Regions from separate parts of the Paenibacillus salivarius genome, predicted to be linked through region 3. Evidence: riboswitches for the same ligand, from Rfam matches in the RefSeq annotation. Region 3 holds a riboswitch; each other region holds the start of a gene.
What was found. A riboswitch is a leader RNA that binds a small molecule or an ion and turns the genes downstream of it on or off. The one in region 3 is predicted to bind cyclic di-AMP.
Positions count from the first base shown of each region.

Region 1: linked by a shared signal. The riboswitch ahead of ACSFXJ_RS00140 (G5 domain-containing protein) and the one ahead of ACSFXJ_RS18940 (KamA family radical SAM protein) in region 3 are both predicted to bind cyclic di-AMP.
Region 2: linked by a shared signal. The riboswitch ahead of ACSFXJ_RS00525 (C40 family peptidase) and the one ahead of ACSFXJ_RS18940 (KamA family radical SAM protein) in region 3 are both predicted to bind cyclic di-AMP.

Region 1 is NZ_CP195592.1:26,988-32,219, reverse strand. It holds gene rsmA (16S rRNA (adenine(1518)-N(6)/adenine(1519)-N(6))-dimethyltransferase RsmA) at 1-304, opposite strand, end outside; gene rnmV (ribonuclease M5) at 307-867, opposite strand; gene tnpA (IS200/IS605 family transposase) at 1,052-1,525, opposite strand; gene ACSFXJ_RS00140 (G5 domain-containing protein) at 1,760-2,896, opposite strand; cyclic di-AMP (ydaO/yuaA leader) riboswitch at 3,157-3,368, opposite strand; gene ACSFXJ_RS00135 (TatD family hydrolase) at 3,559-4,329, opposite strand; gene ACSFXJ_RS00130 (HD domain-containing protein) at 4,346-5,232, opposite strand, start outside.
Region 2 is NZ_CP195592.1:104,843-110,074, forward strand. It holds gene ACSFXJ_RS00515 (GNAT family N-acetyltransferase) at 1-289, opposite strand, end outside; gene ACSFXJ_RS00520 (C40 family peptidase) at 645-1,091, opposite strand; cyclic di-AMP (ydaO/yuaA leader) riboswitch at 1,096-1,254, opposite strand; gene ACSFXJ_RS00525 (C40 family peptidase) at 1,411-1,902, opposite strand; cyclic di-AMP (ydaO/yuaA leader) riboswitch at 1,905-2,037, opposite strand; gene ACSFXJ_RS00530 (hypothetical protein) at 2,224-3,054, opposite strand; gene ACSFXJ_RS00535 (M1 family metallopeptidase) at 3,100-5,100, opposite strand; gene ACSFXJ_RS00540 (YwhD family protein) at 5,205-5,232, shown strand, end outside.
Region 3 is NZ_CP195592.1:4,099,624-4,104,855, forward strand. It holds gene ACSFXJ_RS18935 (methyl-accepting chemotaxis protein) at 1-1,105, shown strand, start outside; gene ACSFXJ_RS18940 (KamA family radical SAM protein) at 1,173-2,303, opposite strand; cyclic di-AMP (ydaO/yuaA leader) riboswitch at 2,456-2,595, opposite strand; gene ACSFXJ_RS18945 (cobyric acid synthase) at 2,626-4,206, opposite strand; gene cobS (adenosylcobinamide-GDP ribazoletransferase) at 4,238-5,071, opposite strand; gene ACSFXJ_RS18955 (bifunctional adenosylcobinamide kinase/adenosylcobinamide-phosphate guanylyltransferase) at 5,068-5,232, opposite strand, start outside.

The DNA of each region.
Region 1 (5,232 bases), 1.6 Mb from region 3:
GAATGACTTTTACATGCGGATGGGGAGCCAACACTTCCTCCAGGATCGGCAGCAGTCGCTGGTCGATTTCGACGGCGGCTACGCGCCCCGCTTCCCGGGCCAGTTTCTCCGTCAATGCGCCGATCCCCGGACCGATCTCCAGCGCCCCCTTGGACTTGTCCAACCCGGCCGCTCCGACGATCTTGGCCAGAATGTTCTGGTCGATCAGAAAGTTTTGGCCAAGGCTCTTTTTAAACGAAAAACCGTGCCTCTCGATAATTTCCTTCGTCCGGCGCGGCGTAGACACATCTTCTCTTACTTCCACAGTTATTCGCCCCTTTCATTCTTGAGTTGGGCCAGTGCGTCGCAAAATTCCGCGCGGCTAATCCGGAAAATCCCAAGGCGCTTGTAAAACTGCTTGCCGTTGCAATATCCGATTCCGAGCCGTTCGCCCATAAAACGCCGGCGGGCTGCCGCATCCTCGTGCACGATCAGTCCGGCTTCCAGCAAGTCTTCCCACTCCACTTGCCTGAGGTCTTCTTCCGCTCCAGGGACGGCCTCGCTGCGGACGCGGGAAAGCGCCTCGCGAATCGCCTTTGGCGACGCATTCTCGACGCCGATATCGTCGCCCTTGGTGGCGTCGGCCTCACGCAGGAAAGCGTGCTTGCAGCCCGGCACGCGCTGGGCCACGATTTTACGGATCCGCTCCCCGGCATGATCGGGATCCGTGAAAATAATCACCCCGCGCCGCTCCATCGCCAGCTCAATTTTCCGCAGCGTCGTCTCGTTAATCGCCGAACCGCCGGTCTCAATGGTGTCGGCTTCCACCGCCCGCTTCACCGCGACGGTATCGTCCCGGCCTTCCACCACAATGACCTCTTTGATCATGCACTTCTCAACCTTCCCAACATTTATTAAAGTCATAATTACAATCATAACCACCCGTCCAACGGGTGGTTTGCTCTTGGGGTATAACCCCCTGTTGCCAAACTGCGCCTAAAGACGCTAGCCTGACAATAAAATTGTTCAGGCTCAGTGTTATTTGTCACTTTCACTTACCAGTTAAACTGGTTTACTTCTTCTTGCTGCTGTTCCTGCTGAAGGGATCTTCATACTCTTTCACGCTCAGTTTATCAATTGCTTGATCATGTGCTTCTTGCTCACGTATATATTTTGCGACGGTGGCCTCATTTAAGCCAACAGTACTGACGTAATATCCTTCCGCCCAAAATTTCCGATTCCCATACTTATACTTTAAGCTCGCGTGTTTCTCGAATATCATCAACGAGCTTTTTCCCTTCAGATATCCCATAAATGATGATACTGAGATTTTTGGGGGAATTGCTACTAACATATGTACATGATCCGGCATCATGTGGCCCTCTATTATCTCCACTCCCTTGTATTTACACAAACGCTTGAAAATCTCGATCAAGTCTTTTCTCACTTGATTATAAATTTCTTTCCGTCTATACTTCGGGGTGAACACAATGTGGTATTTGCACATCCACTTCGTGTGAGCTAGACTATAGCTCTTGTTTGCCATCTAAGACCATTCCTTTCATTATTGAGCCTGAACATCTCAATTTTATTGGAATGGTCTTGTTGGTCAAACCCTTGATCCCTCCACCCGCATAGCGGGTGGTTTTTTGTTTCGCACGCTTCGCGAGCTCAACTGGCTAAAGCCGCAACAAAAAGAAGAGGAATTCTCCTCTTCTTATCCGTGTCTTATTCATCATCCTAATATTATATCATTCCCTGCCCAAAGTAAACGCGGCGGTTAGTTGAGCTCCGGTTTGGTCGGTCCGATGACATATACGGTCCGCCCTTTCTTACGGCCGAAGTTCTCCGCCGATTTCAGGGAATCGTAATAAACGTCTATTTTATTGCCTTTGATGGCACCGCCGGTGTCCTCCGCTTTACGGAAGCCGATGCCCTCAATATAGACCCACCATCCCAAAGGAACGACGCTTTTGTCGACAGCGATCGTCCGGCCTTCCGTCACGCGGGTGCCGGAGGCGGTACGCGTGCCGATTCCGTCTTCCTCCGAGGAGTATGCGGTTAAGGTCACGTTTTTAAGTACTTTTTTATATTTAAACGAGACGCCGCCTTTCGTCGTCAGTCCGCTGATATTCACCGAATCTCCAGTACGGGAAATGCTTGCGGCTGCAACGGCTGTCGGTTTCTTCGTGCCTACGGCGACCACTTTCGGCGAGGCCTCCTTCTCGACCTCTTTGCCAAGCCAACGCTTGGACACGAAGACTCCGTCTTCATAAACTTTTTCGATATTATGCACGACAACACCCTCGCTGCCTTCGGAAACCACTTTGGTTTTACCTTTTAGCAACGACTCGTCAGAAGTCTTTACCACGGAAAATGGCACATTTTCTTTGGACTGTACCGTTTGTTTGGTCACTCGTACGATCTTGATGTCCAGATTTTCACTCACTTTGCTGTCCAGCGCAGGAGTAACTTTGTCGTCCTGGTTCAACGTAATCCCGAGTTCCTCGATGGTCTTCCGAATGCTGTCTTCTGTCGTGTAATGGATGGTTGTCTTACCGTCTACGCTGACTTGAACCGGAACCGCACGCTCAATGACGATCCGGTCACCGTCTTCAAGATTACTGTCGAGCGGACGCGACACTTCGTCCCCCCGGTTCAGTACGATGGACTGTTCGTCCAATACTTCATTGACCAGCGATTGGCGGGTTTCGATCGTTTGGCTCTCCCCGTCGACCACCAGATGAACTTTCTTGCTGCTTTGCCCGTAAACCCAAATCAGGATGATGAGAACTACCGCGATGGCTAACAAGCCTACAACCGCTGCTTGACGTAAATGTTCTTGTTTCCACCGCATTGCGTAAGACATGCTGGATGAGCGTGATTCATGGGTCTCCAATTTGCGGAAAATGCCCATTTCTTCCGTCCTCCTTCATAGTCCCGCCGTCTAGAACGATTTAGCTTGAATTTGACGTGACTACATTTCATTTTTACGAAATACGTTCTTCGTGACCCGTACTTCGCATCCTGCCCCAGTCTTCTCGGCATTGTCACCTCCTGTATACAACAGTATGATGACCCTACTACGTTTATTCAAAACAAAAGAAGCCTAAAGAAAGAGTAAGAGGCTCTCTTTCGTGGCTTCCGGATCGTCCTGATGTAATAGGATGCACGAGTTTGCCCTCTCATTGTACGCTTACGAGGTTAGCTGTCGGGTTAGGACGCGAGAGACCCGCCCTTTCTCAGTTCATTCGCTCATGGCGCAATGACCTCGAATTCACCCCAATGACCCAAGAAGAAATCAACCACAAACCGATTGGCCATTATGCCTGCCGGCTGCATTTGGTTCCCCCGTTCTCCGTTTGCCGGAGATTCAGCGAGACTGGTTCATGGAACCATGTAATCCTCCAAAATGATTACTGAAAAGATTCTATCCTGTTTCGATGCAGGTTGTAAAGGATCAATCAAGAACGTTTATTTTAATAAATGGTTAAAAAAATGTAATAAACTCGGTTCAGTTGGTTAAAATGCATTAATCTTTCTCGTTTGCTCCTTTTTTCATCGGTTTTCCTCCCGATTTCACCGAATTCCAAATCGTTCCAGCGCATTCCTGGTTGTAATTTCTGCCAGTTCCTCCACGGAAATCCCTTTTAATTCAGCCGCGGCTTCGGCAACCAACCGGACATGTCCGGTCTCGTTTCTCTTTCCACGAAATGGATGAGGTGTTAAATATGGGGCGTCCGTTTCGATCAGCAAACGGTCAAGCGGAGTCTTCGCCAAGACCTCTTTCGGTTGTTTTGCATTTTTAAACGTAATCGGTCCGCCAAACGACAAATGAAATCCCAAATCCAGACACATTTTGGCAATTTCCCAACTCCCCGAGTAAGAGTGCATAACCCCGCCGATTTCATCGGCCTTCTCTTCACGGAGAATGCGTACTACGTCTTCATGCGCATCGCGGTTATGGATGCAAATCGGCATTTTGAGCTCCCGCGCCAGACGGATTTGTTTGCGGAACACTTCATGTTGCACGTCTTTCGGGGACGTATCCCAATAATAATCAAGTCCGATTTCGCCAATCGCGACAACTTTCTCATGCTTGGCAAGTTCGGCAATCCAGTCCAAATCCTCTTCTTTCATTGTAATGGCGTCCTGCGGATGCCAGCCGACAGCGGCATATATAAAATCATAAGATTCCGCGAGCTTCATCGTAGTCGGGATAGTCTCACGGTTAAAACCGATATTGATCATCCGCGTTACCCCTTGATCCAGCGCACGCTGAAGCGCTTCCTCCCGATCGCCGTCAAATTGCGCCGCATCCATATGCGTATGTGTATCGAATAACTCCATTATGCATCCTCCCTAGCTATGACAAATCGAATAGTTTAGCGATTTCCTTCGGTAAACGGTCTTTGAAAGCCGCCAATTTATTATCCGGAAAGTACAAATGAAATCTTCCCCGGTGCAGCCCGCTGATCGAGCGCACGATGTCGGAAACTTCGGAAATTTCCCGAAGCCGTTCCTGCCGGTCGAGCAGCAGAATCTGCTTGTCCCGGGATTCGCCGTCCGGACGAAACACATCATAAGGCAGATCGGTCGGAAAATCAATTTCCAGATCGTAATCCGGATGGAGCCCCGCCGCCTTAAAAGCATGGCGAATCTCGTCAATCGTTTCCAGGTCGATTGCATCCGTTTCTACATATTTATACAGTTTTCTGTCTAAAAACCGGCCGCACAGATCGCTCAGTAATTCATCCGGTTCTTTACGCCATTGCATAAATGCGGTCTGCACCAACGCCTCGTCGAGCAGCTGATAATCCCTGACCGTCAAGTTGCCCCGAAATAGGCCCGGTAGCGGGTCCGGCAGGAAGGCGAATGAATGGCCTTCGGCGTAAAGCTCCTTGGCCCGCCGGAAAATTTGCCGCAAAATAATTTCCGAGCTGCGGGTTACCGGGTGAAAATAGATCTGCCAGTACATCTGATACCTGGACATCAGGTAGTCTTCCACCGCATGCATGCCTGATTCCTTTACGACAATTCTTCCCTGGAACGGACGCAGCATTCTCAAAATTCGGTCCATGTCGATCGTCCCGTAATTGACCCCGGTGAAATAGGCGTCACGCAGCAAATAATCCATCCGATCGGCGTCGAGCGGACTGGAAACAAGGTTTACGACAATCGGGTGCTCGTAATCCTTGCGGATGACGGCGGCCACCTTTTCGGGAAAGTCGGGGCTTACCTGGCGAAGGACCG
Region 2 (5,232 bases), 1.6 Mb from region 3:
CCAGCCCCCGGCCGCATAAATCAGGCCTCATCCCGATCCCCAGACGGGTTACGCCTTCCATCGGAAAGTACTGGGCGAAGCCGGCCAACTCGCCTTGCTGATCGAGTAAAGAGACGTACTGCTGGGCTCTCAGGGCGGGGTTGCCGAATTCCACGTCAAGCGCCTTCATTTGTTCCCAAGGGAGCCAGCTGTAAATATCGTAGGGAGAATCGTAACGCCACGTGCAAATATCCGCGCCATGGCTTTCTTCCATAGGTACGATTCGGAATGGTGTAATCGAATTTTCCATTATTAGCGCCTCCTTCAACGATAGGGATGCAATCGCGATTGCAGGGTTCATGTTCTTTTTACACTCACTCTAACGGGATTTTTTCGGGTTGTAAAGGTTTTCGCGCGGAAGATTGAATTTTCCTGTTTAGCCTTTCGCGAAAAGGGTAAATCTTGGATATAACGGGGATTGGAGACGGGAGTGAAGAGGACGGAACGGAAACAAAAAAAATTGCCTGACAGGCTTTAAAGAAGAAACCTTTTACTCTGGTCCTTCGTTATATGAGTAGCAACCAAGAAAAAGACCGCGGACGATTCCGGCAAGAATCGCTCGCGGTTACGCAATGCATTTATATTTCGGAAGCATATTTGGAAAATCAGGTTGTGCTGAGAATGCGCTTTGCGCCGACGTACCGGGTTTTATAGTAACTGTTGCTTAACTTGTCTGTCCGAATGCCTTTTGACGACGAGGCATGGGCAAACGTTCCGTCACCAAGGTAAATACCGACGTGGGATACTTTCCCGTTACCCAAGGTATTGAAGAAGACCAGGTCTCCGGCCTTTAATTGGCTTTTGGCCACGGAAATTCCTTTCTTGTATTGATCGGAGGATACGCGAGGCAAAGTAACGCCTAATTTTTTGTATACGTATCTTGTAAAGCCCGAGCAATCAAAACCGTTGATTGTGGTCCCGCCGTATTTATAAGGGGTACCGTATACGGATTTGACGACGTTGTTCAAAGTGGACTCTGCATGTACGTTTCCCGTCCCCATGGTGAACAGGATGGCTAAACTCGTAGCTGCTGCGGCGATAGTCTTTCTCAAGATGTCATACTCCTTCCAAGGCCTGCGAGGTTAGCTTGCGGATTCGGTTGAAGGTTCCCTATGATCCTTAAAAGAGGAAGTTTAAAAAGTCGACTTTCGGATCAATTCACCCCAAAATGGTTCCCCCGTTTCCCGGATGCAGGGAATTCGGCTGTTCTTAGTTGTGTGCATCCAAAACAACGACGACGATCATTACAATACAAATTACAAAATTGTTACCATTTACGCAGACTATTTTAGCAAAACTCGCCTCAAATGGCAAGTTGATGAAAAGACCCGCAGGATTCATCCTAGAATCTCTGCGGGCCAGACGGAACAATTATTCTACTGCATCGTGATCCTGGATGTCGCTCGTAACTTCCTCGTACTTATCGGAACTCATAATGCGTTTAGCGCCAACGTAACGCTCGACGTAATATTTTTCACTCATTTTGCTAATGACGACGCCTTTAGAGGAAGAAGCATGAGCAAATTTTCCGTTACCGACGTAAACGCCGACGTGAGAAACGCCTTTTCCTGAAGTGTTGTAGAACACCAGGTCTCCGGCAATCAATTCATCCTGGGATACTTTCGTGCCCATTTTGTATTGGGCGGCGGATTGGTGCGGCAATTTAATGCCGAGCTTTCCGAACACGTACATCGTGAAGCCGGAGCAGTCAAAGCCGGACGTTGTCGTTCCGCCAGAGACATATTCCGTTCCCAGAGCATTGTCCACGACGGAATCCAGTTTGGAATCCGCGAAAGCGCTGCCAGCTCCGAGGCTAAATAGTAATGCAACACTTACAGCTGTTACGGCTAGTTGTTTCTTCAAGAAAAAGCTCCTTCCAATGCCTACGAGGTTAGCTTAAGGATTCGGTTGAAGGTCCCCTATGACCCCTCTGTTGCGAGATCAATTCACCCAAAGTGGTTCCCCCGTTCCCCAAAAGGGATTCGGCTAGTAGTTTGAGTCTGTAAATGGTAACAAAAATAATTACAAAACTGTTACTTAAATTGTGCTGTTGTTATTGTAACAAAGGTAAGTATATTTTGGCAATGGTTAATTAGCAAGTTTAAGAGGAAAAACGAGCAAAAAGGCCCCCGAAAAACACCCGGAGGCCTTGCTGCGCAAGGGATCGGAAAAAGTGAAGAAAATTTAACTTTTTTGCGTTTTGGTATGCCAAAGCTGGTATTGAGAGGATAAATTCCAAACTTGCAAAAGGCTCCGAATAAAAGGATAGGATTGTTGTAACAAAAGTGCGATCAACCCGGTCCAAATCCAAGAGACGGTGCCGAACAAAAGGAACAAGATGGCCCCGGAAGCGCCGAGAATAAAGGCAATGGCGATACCGGGCAGCAAATGCCTCATACATAAAATCAGGGAAGCCCATATGCCGGTCTTGAACAGGTATCCGAATTTGGCGAACAACAAGACCTGACGGACGATCCAACCATAGGCCGCCCAAGCGAGAACGTAACCCATCAGCGTCAGCATGGGTGCGAGCCTGTCGCCGGAGGGGATCAGGCGCGGAAGCAGGGCAACAAGCTCGGGAACGATCCAAACCGCCGGCAGAGCCAGAAGAGCAAGCTCCAGCAGAAAAAAGAGCGAGACGGGCTTCCAAAATTCCTTCATCCCCCGGAATAAGGTCAACCCGGTTCCCCGGGCGTCCGGAGGAGTGAATCCATACAGGATTCCGGCCTCGAGCAAGGGCGTCAACAGCAAGCGAAGGACGACCATCCCCAGCAACAGCCAGGCATATCGATGGACCGCCGGATTATGAGATAATTCGAATTGGCCTTCGATCAGATAAAGCAGCCGGCTCATTTCCGTGGGGGGCGGGTCCGGGTACCTGGACAGAACGGCAATCACTGCCGAGTGAATCAGCCGGTACAGAAACAGCCCCCAGAGCAGCTGATAAAGAAACAGGATGATGATAGAGGGAAATTGGCTCCTGACAAGCCCCCATCCATTCCGTACATAGGTCATACTTTTCCCTCCTAGAAATGTTATGAGCATGATTTTTCGTGACATCTACCAAATCAAGGTCCCCAGCAGCGCCTCCAGGAGTTTGACGACGCCCAGCGTCGTGCGGGTACCGGTCGTTTCGTCAATTTCGGCCTTGATATAGTTGTTGATATGCTTGTTTTCCAAGACCAGCGTATAATCGGGATCGATCTGAACCCAGTCAAGCGGTTCCTTGTACTGCAGGGTCATCTGGATCCGCTCCCCGTTTCCGTTCCAGTTTTTTTGAATCGTATTCCCATCCTTGAAATGGAACAGGATCGGCACTTTCGCTGCCGTTCCGCCTTGGCGGCTTAGCTGAACGGTGGATTCATAGAGGGGATCGGCACCGTTTTTGCTTTCTATCTGAGCAACGCTGACTCGGTCTACCGAGTAATCGGTCATTTTGCCGCCATATACGTACTGATTGAAGTAAGACTTCCAGCTTCGGCCCGACACCTGCTCCACGACCCGCTGGAAATCGGCAGTAGTCGGATGCCTGAAGCGGTATTTTTGGCTATAGGTATATAGAATTCGTTTCATGGTCTTGGAGCCGACCTGGCGTTCGATATCCATCAGGACAAGCTTGCCGCGATAATAGGCGTTTTTCGCATACGTGTCGCCGGAGCCGTATTTCCAGGCCGGTTGGGTCAAGGAAGCCGGCGAAGAGATGAGCGCGGCCTGAACGGGAAGATTCGAGGCGATGCCGAATTCCTGTTCCATTAACTTGTCTTCGGCATAGGACGTAAAGGCTTCATCCAGCCAGGCTTCTTCGAATTCATTGCTGGCGATCATTCCGTAAAAGAACTGATGCCCGATCTCATGTATAACCGTCCGTTCCAGCTCGTCGTATCCCGGGGCTTCGCTGGTGGCCCCGAACGATGTGACCAGGGTTGGATATTCCATGCCTCCGGCGCCGTTCCCGTTTCCCGGCGGGACGACGACGGAAAGCGTCGAGTATGGATATTTGCCGTACCATTTGCTGAAATTGGCAAGGGCCACCTTGGCGGCATAAAAATAACGCTCTTTCAAATCTTTATGGGCAGGGTCCAGATAAAGCTTGATTCGGACGCCCGGCACTTCGGTCGAGGAGAAGGGCTCCTCCGCATAAATGAAATCGGGCGAGGCCGACCATGCAAAGTCATGAACGTCGTCGGCATAGAACTGGACCGTTTTCCGCCCGTCTTTGCGGGCCGCCGGTTTCGTCTGGAATCCGGTAGCGGCAACGGTATAGGATTCGGGAACATCGATATTGACGCTATAAATGCCGAAATCGGAATAAAATTCGGAGTTCCCGTGATATTGGTGCAAGTTCCAGCCTTCCGTTTTCCGGCCCCGCGTCCCGACGGGTTCATATACGCTCACTTTCGGGAACCATTGTCCGGCCATCACAAAGTCTCCGGCAGTACCCATGCGGGCGAATATTTTCGGCAGTTTTACCGTAAACTTGATCTTCAGCGTGACGCTTTCTCCGCCGCCGACGGTGACCGGCAAGCGGACCTTGGCCAAAGTCCGGTCATGGGAGTTCCCGTCATCCGGTTGGACGTACTGCAGGCGGTGAAGCAAGGATATACCGTCCGTTGTCCGGATCTCCGTCAATTCCATGGACCCCCATCCGTCCTTTGGCATCGCGTCGTTTCTAAGCTTGCCGCCGGATTCTTTCATGAACGTCGTGTTCGCCGAAGCGAAGGCGTTGGGGTATAGATGCAGATATAACTCATTGACGGCCTTTTTTCCGGGATGAGTCCAGGTCAGGGTTTCCGTGGCGGTCAGCGTCCCCTCGTTCTCATTTAACTTGACCTGGATGTGATACTCGCTGACCCGGTTGCTGAGAATTTCCGCTGTCGGCTGCTGGATGCTTTCGGCCTGGGGAAGAGCCGGTTCGTTCAGGGCGACTTCCTTGGGCTTGACCTTATTCGGAGCAAAGGAGGCCTGGCTTGAAGGATTCGTGCTCAGGGTGTAAAATACGGTGCCGGCGATGAGGCACAGGGCAAGAAGGGCAATGCCGAAAAAGTAAATACGTCGGGTCATACAATGGATACCTCCCGTTGACAAGCATCTACAGCATGTATATGTTTGCTTTTGGGAGATTATTAGCTAAAATTGAATAAAGAAACTTCCGGCGGGAGGGAACCATGGAGAACAACAATAATCAGTCCAATT
Region 3 (5,232 bases):
CGGTTTGCTGGCCGCTTACCTGAACAGCCGGCGCATCACCGGACCGATCAAGAAGCTGGCCGCCGTCACGGAGAAGATGGCGCAAGGCGACTTCCGCGGCGAAGTCGATATCCGGACGAATGATGAAGTGGGCCAATTGGCCGACAGCTTCCGCACGATGACCGTCCAGCTCAAAGAAATGATCGGCAAAGTTCTTCACATGTCCGAGTCGGTTGCCAAAAGCTCGGATCAACTGATTCAGTCAGCCCAAACGTTCAAGGAATTGACCGAGCGTTCCGGAGCCGCTACGCTGGAAGTCGAACAAGGCAGCGTCACGATCGCGTCCACGGCCGCGGAGAATGCCAGAGCGATGGAGGAAATCTCGCAGGGCGTCCAGCATATCGCAACCTCTTCCGCTGAAGTTTCGGAAAAGATCGGACAGGCTTCCGCGGAAGCCGGCTCCGGCAACGAACTTGCCAAAACAGCCGTCGAGCAGATGCAGATGGTTGAGGAAGCGGCGAGAAAATCACAGATTTCGATTACGGAGCTGAATAACAGGTCGGAATCCATTGCCGAAGTCGTCAACTTAATTATGGATATCACGAAGCAGATCAATATTTTGTCGCTGAACGCGGCCATCGAAGCGGCTCGGGCCGGCGAGCAGGGCAAGGGCTTTGCGGTCGTAGCCGAAGAGGTGCGCAAGCTTGCCGAGCAATCACGGATCGCCACGGAACAGATCGGCGACAATCTGCTGAGCATTCGGGAAGAAGCGATGAATTCCGTGAAGGCCATGGAGCTTGTCAGCCGGGAAATTCATTCGGGGGCGGAACGCGTCAATCAAGCGGGCAGCGCTTTTGAAGAGTTGACGGACCTGATCTACAACATCAATATGACCATTCAATCGGTATCCGCCTCGACCGAGGAAGTGTCCGCCGGTACCGAAGAAGTGACCGCATCGGTGGAGGAGTCCGCAAACATTACGGCAAAATCACTGCAAAGCATTGAAGAAATCGCCGAATATTCCAACCGCCAGATTACCGAGATGGAGAACCACGCCGCTACCGTCAAAGAGCTTTACGATCAAGCGCTTTCGCTGAAGGCGGCGGCTGAACAATTTAAAATCTGATCCGTCGCGTCAAAAAGACGTACCCGCATTTTTTTCCGGGTACGTCTTTTTTTGTGCGGGCCCGGTGCTAGAGCACCCCCGTCGCCTCCGTCTTTCTCGCAGGTCGTTTCCAATAAGCCTCGCTGCCCGGGAGATCGTCGAACCAGGCCGCTTCCGGCGGGCATTCCAATACCATGAATTTGCCGTATTCATTATCCCTGGACTGATGGTACTTCAAATACGCCAAACCGTTCTCGATCGCCAAAATTTCGATTTTTCCGGACGTATGGCTCATCGACAGCCTGACCCGTTTTCCGAGCCCCGAAGTGCGAGCCTTGGCTTCCTCCACGACCCGGTATGCCCGTTCAAGCGGAATGACGAAGTCGGAATTTCCGGCAACCGGCCGGTTGATGAAAAAATAGTACGGCGTCACCCCCGCCCAAGACAGCCGGTCCAATAGATCCCCGAGCACCACGGGATCGTCATTGATTCCTTTCAGCACCGGCGTCTGGTTCACGACGATCACTCCGGCCTCATGCAGCGCCTGGAACGCCTTTTGGGCTTCCGGCGTAATCTCCCGGGGATGGTTGATGTGCGCCATCACGTAAATGCGTTTCTCCGGCGTCGAAAACTCGGAGAGAAGCGCAAGGAGCTCCGGATCCTCGGAAATGCGCATCGGGTTGAATACGGGCATTTTGGAGCCGAGACGGATGATTTTTACATGATCGATCTTACGAAGACGTTCCAAAATCGAGCGAAGCTTGGACGTCGCCAATATCAGGCTGTCCCCTCCCGTAAGCAGCACATTGTTGATTTCGGGATGCGCCGCGATGTATTCGATCCCCGGGGAGACATCGGACATCGCTTCCTTCACATCGTTTCGAAACAGTCGTTTGCGGAAGCAATACCTGCAATAGGAGCCGCATACCTCGGAAACGATTAGCAGCGCGGTAGTCCGGTATTTATGCTGACACCCGGGCACCACGTAGTTCGTCTCCTCGTCGGATGCGTCCCAGCGTCCATACTCGCGGAGTTCGCCCGTGTTCGGAATGACCAGCTTGCGGATCGGATCCTGCGGATCTTCCCAGTCAATCAGATTCAAGTAGTAATCATTCACCCGAAAGACAAACTTGTCGGTAATGGGCCGCAGCTCCTCCTGCTCTTCGCGGGACAGCTGCGTTACCTTTCCGATATCGGTAATATACTTCGGTCGTGCCATGTACCCTCTCCTCCTTTGAATGGACGATCGTAAAGAGGAAGCGGGGAACCGGAAGACGTGCAGTGAATTGACAAAGCGGAAATCACCCAAGAAAACAAAAAAGACCCGAAAAAGGGTCAATTGGATTTATGACTGAATATGTAATGTAAAGCGATTCGACCCATCCACTGCAAACGAGGTTAGCTGACGGGCTCGGGAAAGATGGTTCCCTACGTGATCATTCTACGATTCGCCCCAAAGGTGGTTCCCCCGCTTTTCGACTTTACCATCGAAAATTAAGCGCAAGTTTATGGTACCTTACATTTTAACCGGTTGTCAAAACTTATCGTCGTTCTTTTCGCAATATATGATAAATCCGGTCCATATCCAGATGCTTTCTGACATGATCCGCCAGCCGGTCGAAAGCGGACTGCTTTCGCGACTCCGCCGAAATCTGCGAAGGAAGCGGCGGCAGGCCCTTTTCAATGCGTACGCGGTTGAGCCAAGCCCGTCTCCAGGCATCATTGTGGAACACGCCGTGCAAATAAGTCCCGAAGATTCTTCCGTCCGGAGTACTTCGCCCCTCTTCCCGCAAGGTTCCGTCCTTTTCGCGGATCTTGAAAACCGGCAAGGAATCGTCTGCGCCGCCGCTGACTTCCGTCCGGCCCGCATGGATTTCATACCCGCTGACAGGGAGATCTGCTCCCTCCGGGCCGTTAGGCAAACAGAGACTTGCTGTCACGGCGGTTCCGTGAACAAGCTCCGTCGTTTTCCCCGGCAGGAAAGTCGTCTCGAGCGGCAGCCAGCCCAGCCCTTCCGCATGGCGCGGCGCTTCCGACTCCACCCCGTCCGGGTCGAGCAGCTTCTTGCCCAGCATCTGATAACCTCCGCAAATGCCTACCAACCGTGTCAACGGCTGCTCTTCAAGCAATACGCGAATTTCCGCATCCAAGCCTTGCTTCCGCAAATACTCCAGATCCCCGATCGTATTTTTGGAACCCGGAAGGATGACGACATCCGGCGTGCCAAGTTGAGACGGCTTCTGGACATAACGCAGGGAAACATCGGGCTCGGCCGCCAAAATATCGAAATCGGTAAAATTCGATACCCTCGGATAGCGGATCACGGCGATGTCCAGCTCCCTCCCCGAATCCGGCAGAGACCGGTAGGAGTCAAGCGCCACCGAGTCTTCGGCCTCGATTTCCAAATCCGGCAAAAAAGGAAGCACGCCCAGCACGGGAATGCCCGTTTTCCGCTCCAGCCATTCCAGGCCGGGTTGCAGCAGAGAGAGGTCCCCCCTGAACTTGTTGATCACGAAGCCTTTGACCCGTGCCCTTTCCTCCGGCTCCAGCAGTTCCAGCGTTCCGACGAGAAAAGCGAAAACGCCGCCGCGGTCGATATCCGCGGCCAGTATCACGGGCGCATCCGCCCATCCCGCCAGGTTCATATTGACGATGTCCCGGTGTTTCAAGTTGATTTCCGCGGGACTGCCGGCTCCCTCCATGACGACGATATCGTATTGATCGCGCAGACGCTCCAGCGCCTCCATCACCAACGGCTTTGCAGCAGGCAGAAAGTTTTCGCGATAGCCCGCGGCGCTGAGATCGCGAAACGGCTTGCCGTGAACGACGACCTGCGAGCGCATCTCTCCGGTCGGCTTAAGCAGAATCGGGTTCATATCCGTTGTCGCGGGAATGCCGCAGGCTTCCGCCTGAATGCCTTGCGCTCTTCCGATCTCGTTTCCGTCCGGCGTGACGTATGAATTCAGCGCCATATTTTGTGATTTGAACGGAGCGGTCCGGTATCCGTCCTGTGTAAAAATCCGGCACAACGCGGTCACAATGACGCTCTTTCCGACATCTGAAGCCGTTCCCTGAACCATTAATACCGCGCCCTGCGTCCTTGTTAATGGTTGATCATTCATTGCAGCTTCTCTCCTTCCATGAAAAAAGCAATCAGCACACCAAGATGACCGCCAGTATCAACAGTACGGCCTCCAGCCCTTCATTCAACGCTCCGTATGTATCCCCCGTAAGGCCGTGGAGCCGCGAACTGATCTTTCTGGCAGCGGCGGTACCAAATAGCCAAACCGCCAAAGGAGCTGCGAAAAAGTACATAACCAACGGTAGCCAGATTTCGTTCTTGAACGCCGGGGCGAGGCCTGGCACAAAGGCTGCGGCGATTGCGACCGTTCCCAGGCTAGCCGCCGTGAGCAGGATGGCGAAAACCGCGGATTGTGCCGTGTCTTTCGATCCGAGACCGTGAAACTTCGCGGCAAGCCCTTCACCGGCGCGAGCGACGGGCCATTTTTGCATCGCGCGCGTCATGAACCAGCGGCTCCAAACCGGAGCCGTCAGCATCGCCGCCGCGGCGGACAGCGCGCCGGAATCGATTAGCGAGGCGATCAGCGTCACCTTGAGCAAAAGCAACAGTGTACATGCCAATACTCCCATCGCGCCCACTCTGCTGTCTTTCATGATCTCCAGCATCTTCTCCCTGGATCGGTAGCTGAGCAGCGCATCCGCGGAATCCATCCAGCCGTCCAGATGAAGTCCGCCGGTCAGCCATACCCAAACGATCAGCGTTACCGCCGCCGCAGGCAGGGACGGCAGTACTTGGCTGGACAAAAATGCCGCAAGCCAGACCGTAAATCCAATCGCCAAACCGACGAGCGGGTAATGTTTGGCGCTGCGCCGGAGCAGCTCCGGCGAAAAGTCCAGCTCCGCCTTGACCGGAAACCGGGACAAAAATTGAAAAGCGGCCAAAATCGGCCGTCCTTTGTCTTTCATAGTTTGTACTCCCTGCTTTTTAGCTCGATCGGGATTCCAGCCGTAACAAGAAAGACCGCGTCGGAAATCTCCGCCATTTTCCGGTTCAATATCCCCGCATAATCACGATAGATTCGTCCAAGCGGATATTCGGGCACGATCCCGCTGCCGACCTCGTTCGT